DNA from 2 places in the Demequina pilifera genome. Region 2 is predicted to be linked to the other one. Evidence: predicted binding sites of a transcription regulator. Region 2 holds the regulator's gene; the other holds the start of a gene.
What was found. Region 2 encodes HspR, which represses chaperone genes until heat shock. Its sites were predicted from a motif close to AAGTTGAGTCNNNNNGACTCAACTT; they were not measured.
Positions count from the first base shown of each region.

Region 1: ACNI14_RS00170 (ATP-dependent Clp protease ATP-binding subunit) is a predicted target of HspR. The motif match lies at 4,324-4,348, and genes of this name have one in related genera.

Region 1 covers NZ_JBMDTW010000001.1:42,908-53,540, forward strand. The annotation lists gene ACNI14_RS00145 (glycoside hydrolase family 9 protein) at 1-2,263, shown strand, start outside; gene ACNI14_RS00150 (hypothetical protein) at 2,417-3,013, shown strand; gene ACNI14_RS00155 (thiol-disulfide oxidoreductase DCC family protein) at 3,028-3,495, shown strand; gene ACNI14_RS00160 (sigma factor) at 3,467-3,895, opposite strand; tRNA gene ACNI14_RS00165 (tRNA-Glu) at 4,014-4,086, opposite strand; gene ACNI14_RS00170 (ATP-dependent Clp protease ATP-binding subunit) at 4,383-6,536, shown strand; gene ACNI14_RS00175 (SDR family oxidoreductase) at 6,623-7,402, shown strand; tRNA gene ACNI14_RS00180 (tRNA-Gln) at 7,449-7,523, opposite strand; gene ACNI14_RS00185 (hypothetical protein) at 7,629-8,639, opposite strand; gene ACNI14_RS00190 (glycosyltransferase family 4 protein) at 8,704-9,870, opposite strand; gene ACNI14_RS00195 (hypothetical protein) at 9,979-10,633, opposite strand, start outside.
Region 2 covers NZ_JBMDTW010000003.1:285,663-296,295, forward strand. The annotation lists gene dnaK (molecular chaperone DnaK) at 1-369, shown strand, start outside; gene ACNI14_RS06620 (nucleotide exchange factor GrpE) at 435-1,037, shown strand; gene ACNI14_RS06625 (DnaJ C-terminal domain-containing protein) at 1,069-2,040, shown strand; gene ACNI14_RS06630 (heat shock protein transcriptional repressor HspR) at 2,107-2,532, shown strand; gene ACNI14_RS06635 (ATP-binding protein) at 2,745-6,143, shown strand; gene ACNI14_RS06640 (leucine-rich repeat domain-containing protein) at 6,355-8,517, shown strand; gene ACNI14_RS06645 (hypothetical protein) at 8,629-9,321, opposite strand; gene ACNI14_RS06650 (sigma-70 family RNA polymerase sigma factor) at 9,530-10,633, shown strand, end outside.

The DNA of each region.
Region 1 (10,633 bases), on a different contig from region 2:
GGAGGCCACGCTCGTCACCGACGAGACGGATCCGGTGGCCTGGGAACTGCACGACAGCGCCGATGCAGTCGTCGCCTCCGGTTCGACCGAGCCGATGGGCGTGGACGAGTCCGCAGGGCTGAACGTACACGGCATCGACTTCTCGGACATCACGGCGGCCGGCAGTTACACCCTCGTCTCGGACGGCGAGACGTCGTACGAGTTCGAGATCGGCACCGACGCGTACGACCAACTTCGCTACGACTCCCTGAACTACTTCTATCTCGCCCGCTCGGGAATCGAGATCGAGGCGGGCATCGTGGGCGAGGACTACGCACGGGCCGCTGGCCACGTCTCCTCCCCTGCAGACGGCGTGGCGAACAAGGGCGACCTCGACGTGCCATGCCAGAACGCGACCGACGTGGCCGCGGTCTACACGGACAGCTACGGCTGGGACGCGTGCGACTACACGCTGGACGTGGTGGGCGGCTGGTACGACGCTGGCGACCACGGCAAGTACGTGGTGAACGGCGGCATCTCGACGGCGCAGCTCCTCGGCACCTACGAGCGCACCACGACCGCCGCGGCGACTGAGGCTGGCGCTCTTGGCGACAGCACGCTCAACCTGCCCGAGACCGGAAACGACGTGCCGGACGTGCTCGATGAGGCCCGCTGGCAGCTCGAGTTCATGACCGCGATGCAGGTCCCGGAGGGTGCGCAGTTCGAGGGAATGGTCCACCACAAGATTCACGACGACGGCTGGACCGGCCTTCCCTTGATGCCGGTCAACGACTCCCAGGTGCGCGAGCTGCACCGCCCCTCCACGGCAGCGACGCTCAACGTCGCCGCCACGGCGGCGCAGGGAGCGCGACTGTTCGCGGATTACGACGCGGAGTTCGCGGACGAGTTGCTCGCTGCGGCAGAGTCGACGTGGGAGGCGGCGCTCGGTACACCCGATCTGTACGCCCCGGCAGCTGACGGCGCGGACGGCGGCGGTCCTTACAACGACGACGACGTGACGGACGAGTTCTATTGGGCCGCGGCCGAGCTGTTCCTGACGACCGGCGAGGACGAGTACGAGGACTTCCTGCTCGCGTCGCCGGTGCACGAGGCCGACTCGTTCCCCACGGGAGGCTTCAGCTGGGACGCTCTCGATGCGATCGCCAAGATGAACCTCGCGACTGTGGAAAGCGACTTCTCCGACCGCGGCGAGGTGCGCGCTCAGGTCGTCGCGGGTGCGGACGGCATCCTCGCAGTACAGGAGGCCCAGGAGTTCGGACTGGCGCTGCCGGACGACGGTTTCGTGTGGGGCTCCAACGCCTCGGTGCTCAACAACCAGGTGGTGTTGGGCACGGCATTCGACCTCACCGGCAATCGCGAATACGCCGACTCCGCCATCGAGTCGATGGATTACCTGTTGGGTCGCAACGCGCTCAACTGGTCCTACGTCACGGACTACGGCACGGTCACCAGCCAGAACCAGCACTCGCGCTGGTTCGCGAACCAGCTCAACGCCGAGCTCCCCAACCCGCCTGCGGGTTCGGTTGCGGGCGGCCCCAACACCACCACCAGCACGTGGGATCCCACGTTTGCTGCCCTGTACCCCAACCAGGACTGCGCTCCGCAGCGGTGCTACGTCGACCACATTCAATCGTGGGCGACCAACGAGATCACCGTAAACTGGAACTCGGCGCTGAGCTGGGTGGCGTCGTGGATGGCGGACGTCGACCAGGCGGACGGCATCGGCTACCCCTCGTTCTCGGACGTGGACGTGTCACTCGAGCACTACGAGCACATCATGTGGATGTCGCAGCAGGGCATCTCCAATGGTTGGGCAGACGGCACGTTCCGTCCGTTCAACAACGCGACCCGTGACGCGATCGCCGCGTTCCTGTTCCGGTGGCAGGACGGTGAGCCGGTGGAGCCCGGCGACGACCTGCCGAGCGACGTGACTGAGTCGCTGGAGCACTACGAGGACATCGTCTGGCTTCTCGAGTCGGGCTACGCGCAGGGCTGGGACGACGGCTCCTTCCGTCCGTTCTCGAATGTCACGCGTGACGCGATGGCGGCGTTCCTGTTCCGGATCATGGGAGACGACGAGTACACGGCTCCCCTGGTGCCCACGTTCCCGGACGTTCTGCCGACCTCGGAGCACTACGAGGCCATCGAATGGGCCGCAGAGCAAGGCATCGTCGAGGGCTGGTCGGACGGCACCTTCCGTCCGTTCGAGCCGATCACCCGCGATGCGATAGCGGCGTTCCTCCACCGCGCATCCGAGAGCTAACTTAAGCACCACAGCGGCGCCCGCTCCCGAGGACATCTCGGGGGCGGGCGCCGTTGCGTGTGAAGAGCCGATGCGCTGGCTCGCTCGACCCGCACGCGACAGTCGGGACTTAGGTCCGTCACTACCCAACGCCCCAAGGTGTATACCGGGGATATGGACGCCGTCGTCGTATACGAGTCGCTGTGGGGCAATACCGCCGCCATCGCGCGGGCCATTGCGCGGGGACTCGGGAACGGCGCCGTCGCACTCCCCACGGACAAGGCCACCCCGGCGGTTCTCGCGCACGCGCGACTCGTGGTGGCGGGCGCCCCTGTTCACGCGATGAACCTTCCGACCGAGGCCTCGCGCAAGTCCGCGATGGCAAAGACCTACGGTCGACCCGGCCTGCATGCCGATGTCAGCCACCCCTCGATCCGACAGTGGCTCGAGGATCTTGGTCCCTCGAGCGTTCACTGCGCGGCCTTCGAGACCGGCATCCGCGGCCCGCTCGGACATGGAGCGGCGCGAGCGATCCTGGCCCGGCTGGGCTCCCTGGGGTACGTGCCCCTCGACGAGCCGCACACCTTCACCGTCGCGCTCGTCACCGGCTCCGCGGAGCCGGGGGCCCTCCTGCTCGGCGGCCAAGAGGAGAAGGCCATGCATTGGGGGGAGCACCTCGCGAGGTCTTTGGCCGCGTCTCAAAATGACGGGGTCCCGGCACCCACCAGTCGTGGGGCGACACGCGCCGACAAGCCGCATCCCGGGCAGTGACCTACCCTGACGGCATGCCTTCGCAGCCGCGCCCCATCGTCGTGTTCGACGGCGACTGCGGCCTGTGCAATGGCTTCGTGGCGTGGTTGATCAGGCGCGACGGCGACCGGCGATTCCTCATCGCGGGCAGCGACGGCCCCGTGGGGCGCGCGGCGCTCAGCGCCATGGGGTTGCCACCCGAGGTGGCGGCCTCGACGCTTGTGGTGGCGACGGCGCGGGGTCCCCAGTTACGGTCCGATGCGGTCGCCGCGGTGGCGGCAGGCCTCGGCTGGCCGTGGCGCGCGGCCGCTGCGATGAGGGCCCTCCCGCGCGGCATACGCGACACGGTGTATCGGTTCGTGGCGGCGAGGCGTCCCCGGCGTCCCGCCGAGGACCCGTCGTGCGGCACTCCCCCGCGCGCACTCGTCGATCAGTGGCGGGCGCGACTCGCGACCCTCGACGACGTCGCGGAGCTTACGGGAGCGGGCAACGCTCCATGCTGAGTCCGCGAATGACGGCCCTCAATTCGACCAAGGACAGGTCCCCAAGCGGCAGACGGCCGTCGGACGTCAGGCAGTGGCGCGCGGCCAGGTCAGAGGCGTGCACGGAGTCCGTAGCGGCATGAGCGCTCCCCGATGCCCGCCACTCCGCTTCGACGGCGTGGCGGGTAATTTCGAACGCCCATGCCCGAAAGTCGTCCTCGTCTCCCTCGAAGCGATGGATCTCGCGCGCCATCCGCAGAAAAGTCTCGGGGAGAAGGTCGTCGTCAGACGAGTCGACGCTCGAGCCGCGGACGTACGCGTGCAAGGGGCCGTGGAGGTCTCGATAGATCGAGACCCAGGCCCATACGGAGCCCTTGCGGGCTGCCGCGAGGGCACCAGAAAAATATTGTCCGAGGACCATGATCGCGCTCCACCGTCCCTGTCGCAAAGATCGCGGCACGGGGAGGGGTGGTCGTGCAGGACCGGGTGCAGCCGCTGCACGGAAAAGCCTCACAAGAACTGTGAGTAGAAAAGAAAAGTAGCCCCGACGGGATTCGAACCCGCGCTACCGCCGTGAGAGGGCGGCGTGCTAGGCCGCTACACAACGGGGCCCTAGCCATCCACCAACCAGCGGCGGACGCGAGTCACGATGATAGCCCATGTTTGGGCCGTCGCGCCAATCGCGTCTGTGCACCCCTGTCGACCCGCTCTGAGCCACCTCGATTGCCCACGCGACCGTGCCCCGGCACGCACGCACGATGCCCAGCCCCACGACCGCCGCCGCTCCCGCGGGGGACCCCTCCCCCGCATCGGCCCCGCTCCTCTTGCCCGGCAAGTGTCCGTTATGTAAACTTGAGCCCATCAGACTCAAGTTCGAGTTCACGCAGTGTCACACCAGGAGGTTCGCCATGAGTAGCAACGAGCAGTCCCCTCAAACGGAACAACAGCCGAGCGCCCTCGAGCAGTTCGGCCAGGACTTCACGGCTCTCGCCGAGTCGGGAGCGCTTGACCCCGTCATCGGCCGCGACGAAGAGATTCGACGCGTCATGCAGGTGCTCACGCGCCGTACCAAGAACAACGCCGTCCTCATCGGCGAGCCCGGCGTGGGCAAGACCGCGATAGTCGAGGGCCTCGCTCAGCGCATCGTCGCCGGCGACGTCCCGTCCTCGCTCAAGGACCGGCGCGTGATCGAGATCGCCATGAGCTCCGTCGTCGCGGGCGCGGCCTATCGCGGGCAGTTCGAGGAGCGACTCAAGGCCATCCTCACCGAGGTCGAGCAGGCCGAGGGCCGCATCCTGCTGTTCGTCGACGAGCTCCACACCATCGTGGGGGCCGGCAAGGCGGACGGCAGCGTCGACGCGGGCAACATCCTCAAGCCGATGCTCGCCCGCGGCAAGCTGCGCATGATCGGCGCCACCACGCTCGGCGAGTACCGCGAGCACATCGAGACCGACTCCGCGCTCGAACGGCGCTTCCAGCCCGTCTACGTGGGCGAGCCGTCCATCGAGGACACGGTCGCGATCCTGCGCGGCCTCCAGGAGAAGTACGAGGTCCACCACGGGGTGAAGATCACCGACGAGGCGATCGTCGCCTCCGCCCGGCTGTCGGACCGCTACATCTCCGACCGATTCCTCCCCGACAAGGCCGTCGACCTCATCGACGAGGCCACCAGCGCCCTGAAGATGCAGCTCGACTCGATGCCGATCGAGCTCGACCGCGCGCGCCGGCGCATCATGCAGCTCGAGATCGAGCGCACGCAGGTGGCGAAGGACAAGTCCCCCGCCGCACGTGCCCGTCGCGACGAGATCGATGACGACATCGCGCGCCTGAAGGCCGAGTCGGACGAGCTCAATATGCGCTGGGCGCGCGAGAAGGACCTCATCGTGCGCGTCTCCTCCGCGACCGAGCGTCTCGAGTCGTTGCGCGGAGACCTGGAGCGCGCCGAGCGCTACGGTGAGCTCGAGCGCGCCGGCCGCATCCGCTACGGGGAGATCCCTGCGGCGGACAAGGAGATGGCCGATGCGCGGGCTGAGTTGGAGTCGATCGCCCCCGAGGAGCGCATGCTCCGTGAGGAGGTGACCGGCGAGGACATCGCCAGCGTCGTGGCGAAGTGGACGGGCGTGCCGGTGGAGAAGCTGCTGACCGACGAATCGTCCAAGCTCGGCCAGCTGGAGGACCGCCTTCACGAACGCGTGGTCGGCCAGCACCGGGCGATCGCGAGCGTCGCCGATGCGATCAGGCGGGCCCGCGCGGGGCTCGCGGACGAGCACCGGCCCATCGGCTCGTTCCTCTTTCTGGGCCCCACGGGTGTGGGCAAGACCGAGCTGGCGCGAGCCCTCGCCGAGCAGCTGTTCGACGATGAGCGCGCGATGGTCCGCATCGACATGTCGGAGTACATGGAGAGCCACGCGGTGAGCCGCCTCATAGGTGCGCCTCCCGGCTACGTAGGCTACGACCAGGGCGGTCAGCTCACCGAGGCGGTGCGCCGCCGTCCGTACAGCATCGTGCTGTTCGACGAGGTCGAGAAGGCCCACCCGGACGTGTGGAACGTGCTGCTGCAGGTGCTCGATGACGGTCGACTTACGGACGGCCGCGGACGCACGGTGAACTTCGCGAACACCATCCTCATCATGACGTCGAACCTCGGCAGCGACATCGTCCTGGGATGGGACGGCGTCCACCGGGACGCTCTCGAGGCAGACCTCCACGCGGTGCTCCGCAAGGCCTTCCGACCCGAGTTCCTCAACCGTCTGGACGACGTGGTGATCTTCGACCGCATCGACCCCTCCGCGATGGGCGACATCGTCGAGACGGAGCTCGCGAAGGCCGTCGCACGGATCGCATCGCAGAAGGACATCGCGCTCACCGTCACCGACGCCCTGCGCGAATCGCTCGCACGCGACGGCTTCGACCCCGCCTTCGGCGCGCGGCCCCTGCGCCGGCTGATTCAGACCCGCGTGCTGAACGCTCTCGCCAAGGAGATCGTGGACGGCACCGTCGGCGAAGGCGACCAGGTGCGCGCGGACTGGGATGGCGACCAGGTGGTGCTGATGTCCGCGTAGACGGGCGGCGCCGTCTCGTCCCGTTGCCGCCGCCGCCCACCGGGTCTAGCCTGGAAGTGGTCCCCCTGAGTCAAGGGAGGTGCGCCATGCCGCGCACGTATGTAGTGACCGGAGCCGCCTCGGGCATTGGAGAGTCGACGGCTCAATTGCTGAAGGATCGCGGGCACACAGTGATCGGTGTGGACCTGCACGATGCGGACATCACCGCGGATCTCACCAGCGCCGACGACCGCGAGGGGCTGGCCGAAGCCGTCAAGGAGCGCGCGGGCGGCGGCGTCGACGCGATCGTCGCTGTCGCGGGGCTCGCACTGCCCGTTGCCGCCACCGTGGCCGTGAACTACTTCGGCATGATCGCCACACTCGAGAACCTGCGACCGTTGCTCGCCGAGTCCCCCGCCCCGCGCGCGGTCGGAGTGGGGTCGATGGCGAGCCTGATGGACCACGACACCGAGCTCGTGGACCACATGCTGGCGGGCGACGAACCCGCGGCCATGGCGCGGGCCGAGACCCTCGCAGCGGACGAGCAGACCGGACAGCTCATCTACGCGTCCACCAAGGTCGCGTTCGCCCGCTGGATCCGGCGCAACGCCGCCGCCGACGAGTGGGCCGGGGCATCGATCCCGCTCAACGCGGTCGCGCCCGGGGTGATTCTCACGCCCATGGTCGAGCCCATTCTCGCGACAGAGGAGGGCCGTGAGCAGATCGCCAAGGGCGTGCCCATGCCGCTGAACGGCTTCGCGGAGCCCATCGCGGTCGCCACGCTGCTCGCCTGGCTCGCCGGGGAGGAGAACACTCACCTGTGCGGACAGGTGGTGTACGTCGACGGCGGTTCCGACGTGGTCATCCGCGGAGATTCGATCTGGTGACTCACCCGGAAACGAGAAAAGGCCCGCCGTAGCGGGCCTTTTCTTCTGGCTGGGGTACCAGGACTCGAACCTAGACTAAATGAACCAGAATCACTCGTGCTGCCAATTACACCATACCCCAACGGCCCCGACCGGGGCCGAGACAAAGCCGAGCAAGAAGCCCGGCCGACGAACCACTCTACCGTGCCCGGGCCGCCGGACAAAACTGACCTCGCATGCACGCGCGTCAGTCCCAGTACACGTCCGCGAGGCTCTCACCCTCGACGATCCCGGCCCCGATGAGAGCGTTGCAGGCGGGCCCCAGTGCATCCATGACGTTCGCCAGCTCCTCCGTGGTTCCCCACGGATTCTTCACCCCTGCGCTGATGGTCACGGGGCCGCAGGCGATGGCGTCCGTGCGCGTCAGGTAGCTGTCCCGGTCGAGCGAGGCGGCCTCGTCCCCTACCCGCACCGCCACCGCTCCCCCGCCGTCGGTGAGCCCCACCGCCTGCGCGAACGACTCCTCCGACCCCGTCACGACAGGCACCCACACCGCCCGTTCCTGCACCACTGCGGCGACCGCCTCCACCGCCTCGCTCCACGGGCCGGCCTCGCCTGCGATCGCCCCTTCCTGGCGCAGCAGCGAGATCGCGTGCGTGACCTGCGCGGGGTGCTGCTCGACCCACACCTGCTCGGCGACGGTGGTGAGGAACCGCTCGTCCTCGCGGGCAGACGCCACCGCGCGCTCCAGCGCCTCGTCATCGAGCGTCGACACCGAGGTGCGCGGCGGCATGGTGCACGCTGAGCCGCCGCGAGTGCGCTCGGCCATCGCCGCCCCTCCCCTCCCCAGGTAGAGATCGGGTTGGCGCAGAAGAGGGACGGGCGCGTCGGGGTGAGCCGTCGAGGGCTCGAGCCCGAGGAACTGCGCCACGGTCTCCAGCGAATCGGCGTGATCCACGATCCTCACCTCGTAGGGGAACCCGCGCTCCTCCATGCACTCCACCAGGACGTTGCGATCGAGCCACTCTTGGTAGACCACGGCCGTGATTCTCGCGGCTGTGGCCGCGCGGTCGTCGGGTTCGGGAACGGGGTCGGGCCCCCGGTCGGGCCACGCGAGGGCAGCGCCCATGGCGACGAACGCGAGCGCGGCACCGGTCAGGAGCGCCGCCCGGACGCGGCGCCTCGACGTCGCGCCGTCCCGATCCGGCCGTTCACGCGGGGCGTGCGGGTCTTCGACGACCACGTACTCCTGAGTCACCTCTCACCCCGCCTCTTCGCGCCCTCAAAAAGACGATACGCCGACGGGCCGAGAGTCGCTGGCGCTAGGTCTCGCGGACGGGGGTGGTCCCCGCGTACACGTCCAGCAGCGCCGGATACACCTCATCGATGTCGTAGTGCGCGTCGAAGTACGCGCGCTGCTGGTCCTTGCAGTCCTCCAGCTCGCGGTCGTTCATCGTCAGCACGCGAGTGATGAGCGCCGCGAGAGCGTCGCTGTCGTGCGGCGGGACGAGGTAGTCCGAGGCGAGCTCACCCATCGTGCTCGCGTAGCCCACGTTGGCGTAGCCCACGCACACCGCCCTCCGGCTCATCGCCTCGAGCAGCACGATCCCGAACGTCTCGCCATACAGGGTGGGGAACACCGCGAGGTCGGCCTCGTCGTACAGCGCGGACTTCTCCTCATTCACTGCGCCGACGAACTCCACGTCGAGCCCGGCCTCCTTCACCGCCTCGTGAGCCGCCTCCCATTCGCGCCCGTCGCCGGCGATCGTGACGCGCGCCTGCGACACGAGTTCGCGGGGTCGGACCTTCGACAGCGCGTCGATGAACTGCAGCACGCCCTTGCGCTCCTGTAGTCGGCCCAGGAAGAGCACCCGCCGTGGCTGGCCAGAGCGAGGCGGCGCGACGGTGGCCGGCGCCGGGATGCCGATGGGGATGTGCACGCTCGTGCGCCCCAGGTACTTCTCGCTGTAGTGAGCCGTGGGAGTTCCGGTGTCCACCACCGCGTCGAGCCGGCGGATGCTGCGCCGCTGCACCGCAGCGAGCACCCGGTTGGCCGCGATGCGCACCTTGTGCTCCTCGACGTACACATGAAGGGTCGCCACGGCCCGCGGCCGTCTGCCCGTGCGGCGCTCCAGATGCCGCAGCTGCCGGATGACCACGCCGGACACCAGCGGCGAGAAGGGGTACTGGAAGTGCACGACGTCGAAGTCGCCTCGTTCGAGCTCGTCGCGAACGATCGCGCGAGACGCCGCGCCCGGGAAGACCGAGACCCCGCCATTGGGAGCGAAGAACGGCACCTCGACGCCTTTGGCGATCTCGACCACGCGGATGCGCGGATCGATGTCGCGCTGGGGCACGTCCGCGTTAGCCGAGTGCAGCACCGTGACGTCGTGGCCCCGGTCGATGAGCCACACGGCCAGGTCGAGGACGTAGTACTGGACCCCCGCGGGACGGTAGATGCTCTCGTCCGCGACAAAGCAGATCCGCATCAGGCGACCGCCACCGGGTGCAGGGGTATGCGGGGTCCGTTCGTCCTCATGCCCTCACCGTATCCGGCGCCGCAGGGCCTCCGCCGCGACACTCGATGAGGCATGGGGTCAGTCCGCGGCCGCCGCTTCGCACGCGGACCGCAACGAGGATGCGTCGAACGGCCCGTCGGCGCCGACGCTCACGGTGATCTCGCCGCACGACTGGTCCCAGTTGCGATTCCACGAGTTGGCGAGATCCGCGTCCTGGCCGGACACCCGCACGATGATCACGTCTCCCTCGACGCCGAGCCCCGCAGCGTGCGCGTACTGGTCCGTCGCGTCGCTCGCGATCAGGACCCACTGGTCGTCAAGAGTCGCAGTGACGCGTTCGAGCCGCTCGCTCCATCGGCGCTGCGCCGCAGGGTCCATCGTGGTCTCCTCGAACACGTCCTGCACCCTCGCCACGGCCAGCGCGACGGGAGCGGGGTTCTCGGCCAGCCATGCGTACTCCGCGAGCGCGTCCAGAAAGGCCTGGTCGGATCGTGCCTCGTCCACGAGGGATTCGTTGTCCGACCCGCCTGGCCGCTGCAGCGCGGGCGCATCGGGCAGGCAGCTGTCCGGGGAGCCCGGCTCGGTGAGGCGCCGCGCCGGTGGTGAGCTCGGCCCGCCGGGGCCGTGCTCCGCCGCCCACCGCAGGTCCGGGCTGGGAAGAGAGACGTCGTCGGTCGCCGCCTCGACACCGAGAAACCCCGCGACCCTCGGCACCCGATCGAGCTCGTAGCGC
Region 2 (10,633 bases):
AAGCGTCGCGAGGAGGCGGAGACCCGCAACAACGCCGAGACCTTCGCGTACTCGACGGAGAAGATCCTCTCCGAGAACGAGGACAAAGTCCCGGCCGAGACGGCCGAGGAGGTCAAGACCGCGATCGCCGACGTCAAGACGGCGCTCGAGGGCGACGACGCCGAGGACATCAAGGCCAAGCACGATGTCCTGGTCGAGAAGGCACAGAAGATCGGCGAGGCCGTCTACGCGGCCGAGCAGGCCGAGGGTGCGGACGGGGCCGAGGGCGCCGAAGGCACACCGACCGGCGACGGGCAGGAGTCCGCTCCCGAGTCCGACGACGATGTGGTTGACGCCGAGATCGTCGACGACGAGGACGACAAGAAGTAGCGACGCCAAGCGACGGATGCGGGCCACTCCCGCATCCGTCGCCGCGGCCGCTCACGGAGGCTCACATGACAGACGATAATCAGAAGCCCGACGACAACCCGGACGAGAACCCGGAGCCCGAGAACGGCGACGACAACGATTCGCTGGCCCAGGCTGAGGCGATCGTGAACGACGCCGCTGCCGACTACGACACCCAAGGCGGCGACGCCGACAAGGACGAGCAGGACGCAGCCGATGCGATCGACCGCGCCCAGCAGATGGCCGCGGCGCACCTCGCCGACCTGCAGCGGCTGCAGGCCGAGTACGTCAACTACCGCAAGCGCGTGGACCGCGACCGCGAGGTCGCGGGGGACGTGGCCGCCGCGAAGATGGTGGAGGCGCTGATCCCCGCGCTGGACGACATCGCGGGTGCGCGCGAGCACGGCGACCTCGACGAGGGCCCGTTCAAGGCCATCGCCGCCAAGCTCGAGGAGGCGCTCGCCCGGTTCGGGTGGTCGTCCTATGGCGAGGCCGGGGAGGAGTTCGACCCCCAGCTCCACGAGGCGCTGATGTCTCAGCCGTCGACCGAGGTCGAGGTCCCCACGATTCAGCACGTGGCCCAGCCCGGTCACCGGATCGGCGATCGCGTGGTGCGCGCCGCACGCGTGATCGTCGCGCAGCCCGAGTAACCCACCGACACCAGGCGAGAGGAGGCGTGCAGTGACGAGTCAGGACTGGTTCAGCAAGGACTTCTATTCGGCGCTGGGCGTCCCCAAAGACGCCAGCCCGGAGCAGATCAAGAAGGCGTACCGCAAGCTCGCCCGCGATCTCCACCCGGACCGCCACCCTGGGGACACGGCGTCGGAGAACCGCTTCAAGGAAGTGGGCGAGGCCTACGGCGTGCTGTCCGACCCCAAGCAGCGCCAGCAGTATGACGCCGTGCGGGCGATGGGCGGCGGCGGACCCCGCTTCCAGGCCGGAGGCGCCGGAGGGGCCGGATTCGAGGACGTGTTCTCGGGCATGTTCGGCGGTGGAGCCGGTGGTCCGGGTGGCGCCGGCGGAGCGGGCGGCCAGCAGTACCGGGCTCAGGGCTTCGAGGACATGCTGGGCAACCTCTTCGGGGGCGGATTCCAGCGAGGGCCGGTCAAGGGCACGGACATCGCCGCGACGACGGAGGTGACGTTCCGCCAGGCTGCGGAGGGTGCCACCATCACGCTGCGCACCACCACCGGAGACATCACCACTCGTCTTCCGGTAGGAGTGCGAGACGGTCAGAAGATCCGCCTGCGCGGCAAGGGTCGGCCAGGTCAGAGCGGCGGACCGGCGGGCGACCTGATCCTCACGGTCCGCGTCTCCAAGCACCCGGTGTTCACCGCCGAGGGCCGCAACCTGCGCGTGAAAGTGCCCGTCACGTTCGACGAGGCCTCTCTCGGCGCGACCGTCGAGGTGCCCACCCTCGACGGCACCCGCGTCAAGGTCAAGGTCGCCGCCGGCACGCCCAGCGGAAAGACGCTGCGCGTCAAGGGCCGCGGGCTCCAGGCCAAGGACGGCGTGGGGGACCTGCTCGCGACCATCGAGGTCGCGGTGCCGAGCAAGCTGGGCCGCAAGGCCAAGGAGATCCTCCAGGCCTTCGCCCTGGAGACCGCCCAGGACGACCCGCGCAAGGACCTGTACCGGGACGCGGCGAAGTAGGACGGCCGATGCGCGCATCGGCGATAGATTGATCGCACCGCAGGTGCGGCCAAGGAGGGAGGCGCCGTGGACAAGCCAGACGTCGACGAGCCCGTCTTCCAGATCTCCGCGGCCGCCGAACTCGCGAGCATGCACGCCCAGACGCTGCGCCAGTACGACCGACTGGGCCTGGTGATCCCCAGGCGACGCCCCGGGGGCGGCCGTCGCTACTCCCTGCGAGACGTCGCGACCCTGCGCCAGATCCAGCGAATGAGCCAGGACGAGGGCATCAACCTCGAAGGCATCAAACGCATCCTGGCGCTCCAGAAGCGGGTCGACCGCTTGGAGGCCGAGGTCGAGAAGCTGCGACCGCGCGCCGACACGGGTTCGCGCATCTTCGCCTCCGGGCCCACGGGCTCTGTCGTGATCGTCGAGCGCGGTCATCGCGCGCGGCGGGACGAGGGGCGCTCCTTGGTGCTGTGGCGCTCCGTGAACCGCGAGAGTCAGGACTGACCCCGCCACCCAGGACCGTCTGAACGGCCGACTCGCTGTCCACGCAAGCGACGCGGTCGCGTCGGGTCGTGGCGCCGGGAGCGCCTTCGCGTACCTCACCGTCCCCTCGCGCAGTGCCGGCACCTCGCGCACGCGGCCCGCGGCCGCGAGAACCGGCGCGCCCCGGCTGGGGGTTGAGTTGCGGCCACCCAACCTATAGATTTCGAGGACTGATGAGCGTCTCACCGGATCGCCGCGTCACGCCCGACGTCCTCCTGCTGGGGCCGATGCGGGTGCTGGTAGGCGAGCACGAATGCCCAGTGCGGGGCGGCAAGCAGCGGGCGCTCCTGGCACGGCTTGTGCTGAATGACGGCCGCGCGGTCTCCGTCGAAGCGCTCGCCGACGATCTGTGGAGGGGCGACCCTCCGCGCGACACCGCGCACGCCGTTCAGGCTCATGTGTCGCGACTGCGCGCGACGATCGCCGCGGACGTCGAGTTCGTCGATGGTGCGGGCTATCGCCTGGCGCGCGACAGCGTCGCGACTGACGCGCGCGCGTTCCTGAAGGCGAGCGAGCACGGCCGGGCGCTGCTCGATCAGGGTCGCGGCGAGGATGCGGTGGCGCGTCTCGACGAGGCCCTCGCACTCTGGCGCGGCCCCGCGCTCGGGGACCTGGCCACGGTCACTGGGCTGCGTCCGTTCGCGCTGCAGCTGGAGGAGAGGCGGCGCAGCGCCGTCTCCCACCGTGTCGACGCGATGCTGGCGTGCCACCGAGGCGAGGCCGTGATCGGAGAGCTGCGCACGGCTCTCGAGGCGGACCCGCTGCAGGAGCACTGCTGGCGACAGCTGATGCTCGCGCTGCATCAGGCGGAGCGCCATCGCGAGGCTCTGGCCACGTATCACTCCGCCCGCGAGGCCTTCATCGAGGAGCTGGGAACCGAGCCCTCGCCCGACCTGTCGGACCTCCACGTCGCGATCCTCCGTCGCGAGGTTCCCGGGGATCCGGGAACCCCCGCACCTCCGGCACGGCCCCGGGTCGAGCGCGCCCCCGACCAGGGATCGCTCGTCGGCCGCGACCACGCGCTGCAGCTGGTCGAATCGGCATGGCGCGAGAGCAACGCCGGGCTGCGGGTCGTGACCCTCAGCGGTGAGCCCGGCGTGGGAAAGACCCGACTGGCCGCCGAGTTCGCGTCGCTTGCGCGAGCCGCCGGCGCTCAGTCGCTGAGCGGCCGCTGCAGTCGGGACTCCGTCGCGCCGTATGAGCCGTTCGCGGACATCCTGCGCGCGTCTCTCACGAACGAGCACGCACGGGCCGACGAGAAGATGCGTCGGCACGCTGCCGGGCTCACGCGCGTGCTCGCCGACTTCGCGGAGGTCTTCCCCGAGGGCGCGGCGGGCGCCACGGCGCTGGGCGCAGACGCTGAGTACCGTTCGATGGATGCGGTCGCGGCCTGGCTGTCCGCTCGCGCAATGGAGCGACCGCTCGTCATGGTCATCGACGACCTCCAGTGGGCCGACGACCAGACGATGCTGCTGCTCCACCACCTGATGCGCAGCCCCCGAGGCATTCATGTGCTGATCATCGTCACTGTGCGCGATCCCCACCTCGTTCCGAGCACGGCCGCTCAGGGGGAGCCCCGTGATCTCCTACCGGAGCTCCTACGGCAGTCGGACGTCGTCACGCATGTGCCGTTGGAGACGCTCACCGACCACGAGACCGGGCTGCTGCTCGCACACGAGGTGGGCAGGCATGGCGAGCCCGCACCCTTGCCGGCGTGGGCCGAGGCCCACGTCCGGACCGCATCGGGCGGAAACCCGCTGTTCGTGGTCGAGCTTGCGAGGCAACTGCTGGCGGCCGCCCCCGCCTCACTCCAGGAGGTGCCGCAGACGCCGCCCGGCCTGCGCGACGTCATCGAATCACACGTGAGCGCCTTGCCGAATGGCACGCAGTCGCTGCTGCGACGGGCGGCCGTGATCGGGACGGAGTTCGAGTCTGAGATCCTTGCGCGGGTCTGCGACCAGGACCGGGACGCCGTGGACCGCGCGCTCGATCCGATGATCCGGGCGCGTCTCATCGCGCCTGTCGAGAGTGGCGGGCTCCGATTCGCCTTCAGCCACGACGTCGTGCGGACCGTGCTGTACGAGACGATGCCTCCGATGGAGCGCGCCCGCCTTCACACTCAGATCGCGGACGTGCTCGAGAGCAGGCCCGGCCACCACCGGCTCCACGAACTCGCGCATCACCATCGGATGTCGGATGACCCTCGCGCGTCGACCAAGGCGGCGCGCTGCCTGGGTGCGGCCGGCGTCGACGCTCTCGAGCGAGGTGCGCCCGCAGTCGCCGAAAGGGCGTTCACCGATGCGCTCGCGCTCATCGGGCCGGGCGAAGGCGCCGAGCGGTGCGACCTGCTGATCGGCCTTGGGCGCGCTCAACTCCACAGCGCCCGACCAGGCTTCAGGTCGACGCTGCTGGAGGCGGCGCGTCTCGCCGCGGAGCTCGCGGACCCGGACAGGCTGACGGCCGCGGTCTTGGCCAATAGCCGTGGGTGGTGGTCGAGCACCACCGAGATCGACCACGAACGGCTGGCCGGGATTGAAACCGCGCTGTCCTCGTGCGACCCGGACGATCTCGCCATCCGTGCTCAACTGCTGGCCGCATGGGCGACGGAGAACGTCCGTGATCCCGCCAGCCGCGACGATGTCCTGGACGCGAGCGCCAGCGCGCTCGCCCTGGCCGAGTCCTCGGGCGACACGGCGGCGCTCGCCCTGGCGCTGAAGTATCGCTTCCAGGTGACCTATGCACTCTTCGAGGAACCGGTGAACTGCGTGTTGACCGCCGAGCGGCTGCTCGACCTCGCTCGCCGCAGCGGCGACCGCGGGCTGCGGCTGGGCGCAGCGCTGTGCGTGGCGCAATCGACCATGCGCGTCGGTGAGTTCTCCGCTTCCGATCGCCACCTCACCCAGGCGTCTCAGCTCGCAATCGCCCTCAACCAGCCGCCGCAGCGTTGGCTCACCAGCGCATGGAGCGCTATGCGGCTCGTCGTCAGGGGACAGTGGGATGCCGCCGAGGCGCTGATCGCAGAGACCTACGAGTTCGGCACGCGAACGGAACAGGCGGACGCATTCACGTGGTTCGCCGGTCAGCTGTTCACCCTGCGGATGATGCAGAATCGCCTTCCGGAGATCGCCGATCAGGTGCATGCGCAGGTCGACGGCATGGCCGGCGCGATTCCCGCCTGGAGGGCGGCCCTGGCACTGACGCTGGTGCGAACCGACGCCCTCGACGACGCCGCGGCGATCCTCCACGACTTCGCCGGGCGGTCCTTCTCCCAGCTCCCTCAGGACATGCTGTGGCTCAATGGCATGTGCTACCTGAGCATGACCTGCGAAGTGGTGGGCGACCCCGCGACGGCCGCCGATCTCTACCGCGCCCTCCTTCCTCACGCCGGCCTGGTGGCGAACAACGGCACCATCGACGCCGGACCGGTCGACCTCCAGCTCGGCGTGCTGGCGCGGCAGGCGGGGGACGTGGACGCTTCCGCCCGCCACTTCCACGATGCGGCCGCGCTGTGCCGGCGCATCGACGCCCCCGCGTGGCTCGAGCAGGTGGAGAGCCGGCTCGTCGCGGCCTGAGGTGTGAGCGCCGTGTGAGCGCACCCTGTCACAGTCCGGTGTGAACCCATGCCACCACGCGACACGAGGAGCTGCGTTGACCTTCGCCACACGACCATCACGGCGGCCAGATCGACGGCACGGCGCCAGAAGGGCCGCCGCAATCGGCGCCGCCGTCTCACTGAGCATTCTCGCGGCTGCGCCCGCCGCGCACGCGGCGCCGGGGGACGAGGTGAACGTCCCGGACGCGGCGCTCCTGGCGTGCATCAACGATGAGCTGGGCGAAGGCCCCCCGCACCCTGCGACCGAAGGCGAGTTCGCGACGATCGCGTCGCTGGCGTGCACCGACGAGGGCGTGAGCGATCTGACCGGACTCGAGTTCCTCACGGGCGCGACCTCGCTGAACCTCAGCAACAACGACATCGACGATCTCACTCCCCTGGAGAACCTGCCGAGCCTCCAGACCTTGACTCTCAACAGCAACCCCATCACCGACGTCGGTCCGCTCTCCGGACTCACCACGCTCACGAGCCTCGACATTCAGAACGCGTCCGTGCTGGTCGACGTGAGTCCGCTCGCCTCCCTCACAGGGCTCGAGCAGCTGAGGATCCACGGGAACGACATCGTCGACGTCAGCCCGCTCGCGGGGCTCACCTCGCTCACCAACCTGTCGCTGTTCATGAATGGGATCACGGACATCGGGCCACTCAGCAATCTCACGTCACTCGAGCTGCTGGGCATCTACTACAACGACATCGACGATCTCAGTGCGGTCGAGAACATGACGGCGCTGCACACCCTGCGGGCGCAGTACAACGACATCACCGATCTCAGTGCGCTTGAGAATCTCACCGCGCTCACGGATCTCGGCCTGTCCGACAACGACATCACCGACCTCGCGCCACTGGACGACCTCGTGGCGTTGGAGCGGCTGTACCTGCAGAACAACCAGATCACCGACGTGGCACCGCTCCAGAACCTGACCACTCTCGAGACGCTGCGACTGCAGAACAACCAGATCTCCGACCTGACACCACTGTCCGGCATGTCGGCGCTGACCGACCTGACGCTCGAAGGCAACCGCATCAGCGACGCCAGCGTCCTCGGGGGGCTCGGGGCGCTCACTGACGTCGACGTCCATGACCAGGCAGTCGACGTGGGCGACGTGGCCGTCGGTGCGGCGGTCCCCAATGTGGTGGTCGGCTTCGACGGCTCGCCCGTGCCTCTCGACTCTCTGTACGACGCCGGCACCGACACCTTCACGCCCGATACTGCGGGGCCCGGCACCGTCGATTGGAACGGCGGCAGCGGCGACTTCTCCGGCACGCTGAGCTTCAACGCAGACACCACGGTCGCTATGCCGGACGATGCGCTGCGCGAGTGCGTGAACAACGCGCTCGGCCAGGCCCCCACCGACACGATCACGCACACTCAGGCCGCCGGTGTGGACACCATCGTCTGCCTGAACGCTGGCGTGGTCGACCTCACGGGCCTGGAGGCCTTCACGGGGCTGACCTCGGCGAGCCTGAGCAGCAACGACATCACCGACATCACCCCTCTCGAGAACCTCACGGGTCTGGAGACGCTGCTGATCCAACTGAACGACATCGAGGACCTGACGCCTCTCGATGGCCTGACCAACCTGGTGTGGCTGTCGCTGTACAGCAACAGCATCACCGATGTGTCGCCCCTGGAGGATCTGGCATCGCTCGAACGCCTGAGCCTGTTCGACAACGCCGTATCCGACGTCAGCCCCCTCGCATCCCTGCCGGTCATCGAGGAGTTGAACCTCGACTCCAACGAGGTCGTCGATGTGAGCCCGCTCGCCGGGCTGACCACGCTGCGCGATCTGGGGCTGGCGCAGAACTCGGTCTCCGACGTGAGCCCGCTGTCGGCGCTGCAAGACCTCATCTACCTGAGGGTCGAGGGCAACCGCATCGCGGACATCAGCCCACTCGCCGGGATCGGCGCGGAGGTCGACTACCGCAACCAGACCGTGAACCTCGGCGAGCTGGTGGTCGGGGAGCCTCAGGCGAACCCCGTGATCGGGCTCGACGGGCAACCCGTCACACTCGCGGCGCTCTACGACTCCACGTCGAACACGTTCACTCCGGACGTCCTAGGCGACGGCACCGTGGCGTGGGGCACCGACTTCGCTCCGTTCGCGGGCGTGCTGCTGTTCACCGCCGTTCCCGCTGAGGAGACTCCGGCCCCCGACGTCGATGGCACTGACGACGAGATCGTGGATGAAGTGGTCGACGAGGCGGTCGAAGACCAGACGCCGATCCTTGCCGAATCGGGAGTCGCGCTCTCCCCCGGTGGCGCGCTGGGAGGAGCACTCGCACTGCTCATCGCGGGTGCCGCAGCCCTAGGAATCGGCCGACGCCGGGTGTGAGCCTCGCGCGGCCGCGGTTGGACCTCGAACAGCGCGGTCTCGCGCCCCCGCGTCGGAGGGTCTGGCACCGCCCTCAGCACGGTGCCAGACCCTCCTCCGGGCCGTCATCGCCTAGCGCTGCAGCGACTCCATGAGCGCGCAGGCGTACGCGTGTGTTCCGGGGAGAGATTCGACCCACACGCGCGGGGGCTGACGCATCAGGCTGTCGACGTTCATGTCGATCGCCCGTTCCCCCAAGTGCACTCGCAGCGACGCGAGGCCATCGCCGAGCGTCTCGTCGCGCTCAACGAGCACGGCGTAGAGTCCGTCGCTCAGGCGAGCCATCGGGTGGCCTTCGCCGTAAGCGCCGCGGAGTGCTGCACCGGTCGCGGCGTTGCGCGCGATGCGCTGCCACGGGTCCGTGTTCTCGACAGAGACGTCAACGATGACAAGTGCGTGCGTCTCGTTCACGACATGCTCGAACCGAGCAGCCGCACCGTAGACCTCAGCGAGGCGCTGGAGCAGGTACTCGGCGGTTCCAAGCCCCGACTCGGCGTCGGTCATGATGGGCGCATCCATCGTCGGGACGGTGCCTGCCGTCCACCCCTCGCACAGCGAACGGATCGAGCGGATAGGTGCAGACTCATAGCCTGCGGCGCGGAACAGCACCGCCATGTCGTCGATCGCCTCGGTGATGCCCACGCCGGCAGCGGAGCGCGCCTGCCCCAGCCGGTACGCAGCCGGCGCGGTGTCCAGGCGGGCCTCGAGCGACTCGACAAGGGCATCGGCGGCCGGCGTGTACCAGTCACCGGGGCGGAGCCACACCGTGTCGATGCTCGCGCTTTCCCACCTCTGCAGGAGTGCACGCGATCCCGGATCCGGGAGGGGCGTTTCGCTGTTCATGCCCCATGAGACGGGCGGGCCACCGGGCTATGACGCGACTTTCGCAAGTATTTTTCTCGCCTGCCTCATGGGGCAAATGTGACCAATTGCGCTCCGCAGGCCTTGCTATGCGGACAGTGTTCCAGCGAACATGGATGCACATTCCTCGGAGTTGCCGTGGAAGGGGCCCCAGAATATGTCGTCGGAGGCGATCGCGCTGTGGACGGAGACGTCCAGCGATCCCGAGTTGATCGCAGGCGTGCGCGCCGGCGACTCGGCGGCCTTTGGCGTGCTCTACGAACGTCACGCTGCCGCCGCGCGGAAGGTCGCCGCTCAGTACACGAATGCCGCGAGCGATGTGGACGACGTCGTGTCGGAGGCCTTCGCCCGCGTGCTGCGGGCGCTGCAGCGCGGTGACGGTCCCGACCTTGCATTCCGCGCGTACCTGTTCACCATCGTCCGGCGCACGGGCATGGACATCATCGACAAGGGCATCCGCACCAAGCCGCGGGATGACATGTCCCCGTACGAGTCGACGATCGGCTACGGAGCCTCGTCGGATGAGCCGACGCTCGAGGGCTTCGAGCACGGCATGGTGGCCCACGCGTACACGTCTCTGCCCGAACGATGGCAGGCGGTGCTCTGGTACACGGAGGTGGAGAAGAAGAGTCCGCGCGAGATCGCTCCGCTGCTCGGGCTCAGCGCGAACGGTGTCGCCGCTCTCGCCTACCGGGCACGCGAGGCGCTGAGGCAGGCGTATCTGCAACAGCACCTGGGAACATCAGAGGACACTGCGTGCCTCGAAGCCAACACCCAGCTCGGCGCCTTCGTCCGCGGCGGGCTGTCCAACCGGGAGCAGGCGCGGGTCAACGCGCACGTCAGTGTCTGCGAGCGCTGCACGGCGCTCGTCACCGAGCTCGAGGACGTCAACCGCGGCATGCGCGGAATCATCGCGCCCCTGTTCATGGGAGTCCTCGGCGCCGGCGCTCTCGAAGGGGGCCTGCCCATCGGCGGCGCGCTGGGATCGCAGGCCGCCGGGACTGTGGGGACGACGGGTGCCGGCGGCGCAGGCGCAGCCGGCGCCGGCGCCACGACCACGGGAGCCACCGCTGGCGCGAGTGGATTGGCGGGACTGCTTGGAGTGGCCTCGCAGTTGGCTCTGCCCGTCGCCGCGGCCGTCGGCGTGACTGCGCTCGCTCTCAGCGGTGCGAGCATCCTGGGTTGGCTCTCGCCGGGCGACGACTTTGACGAACCG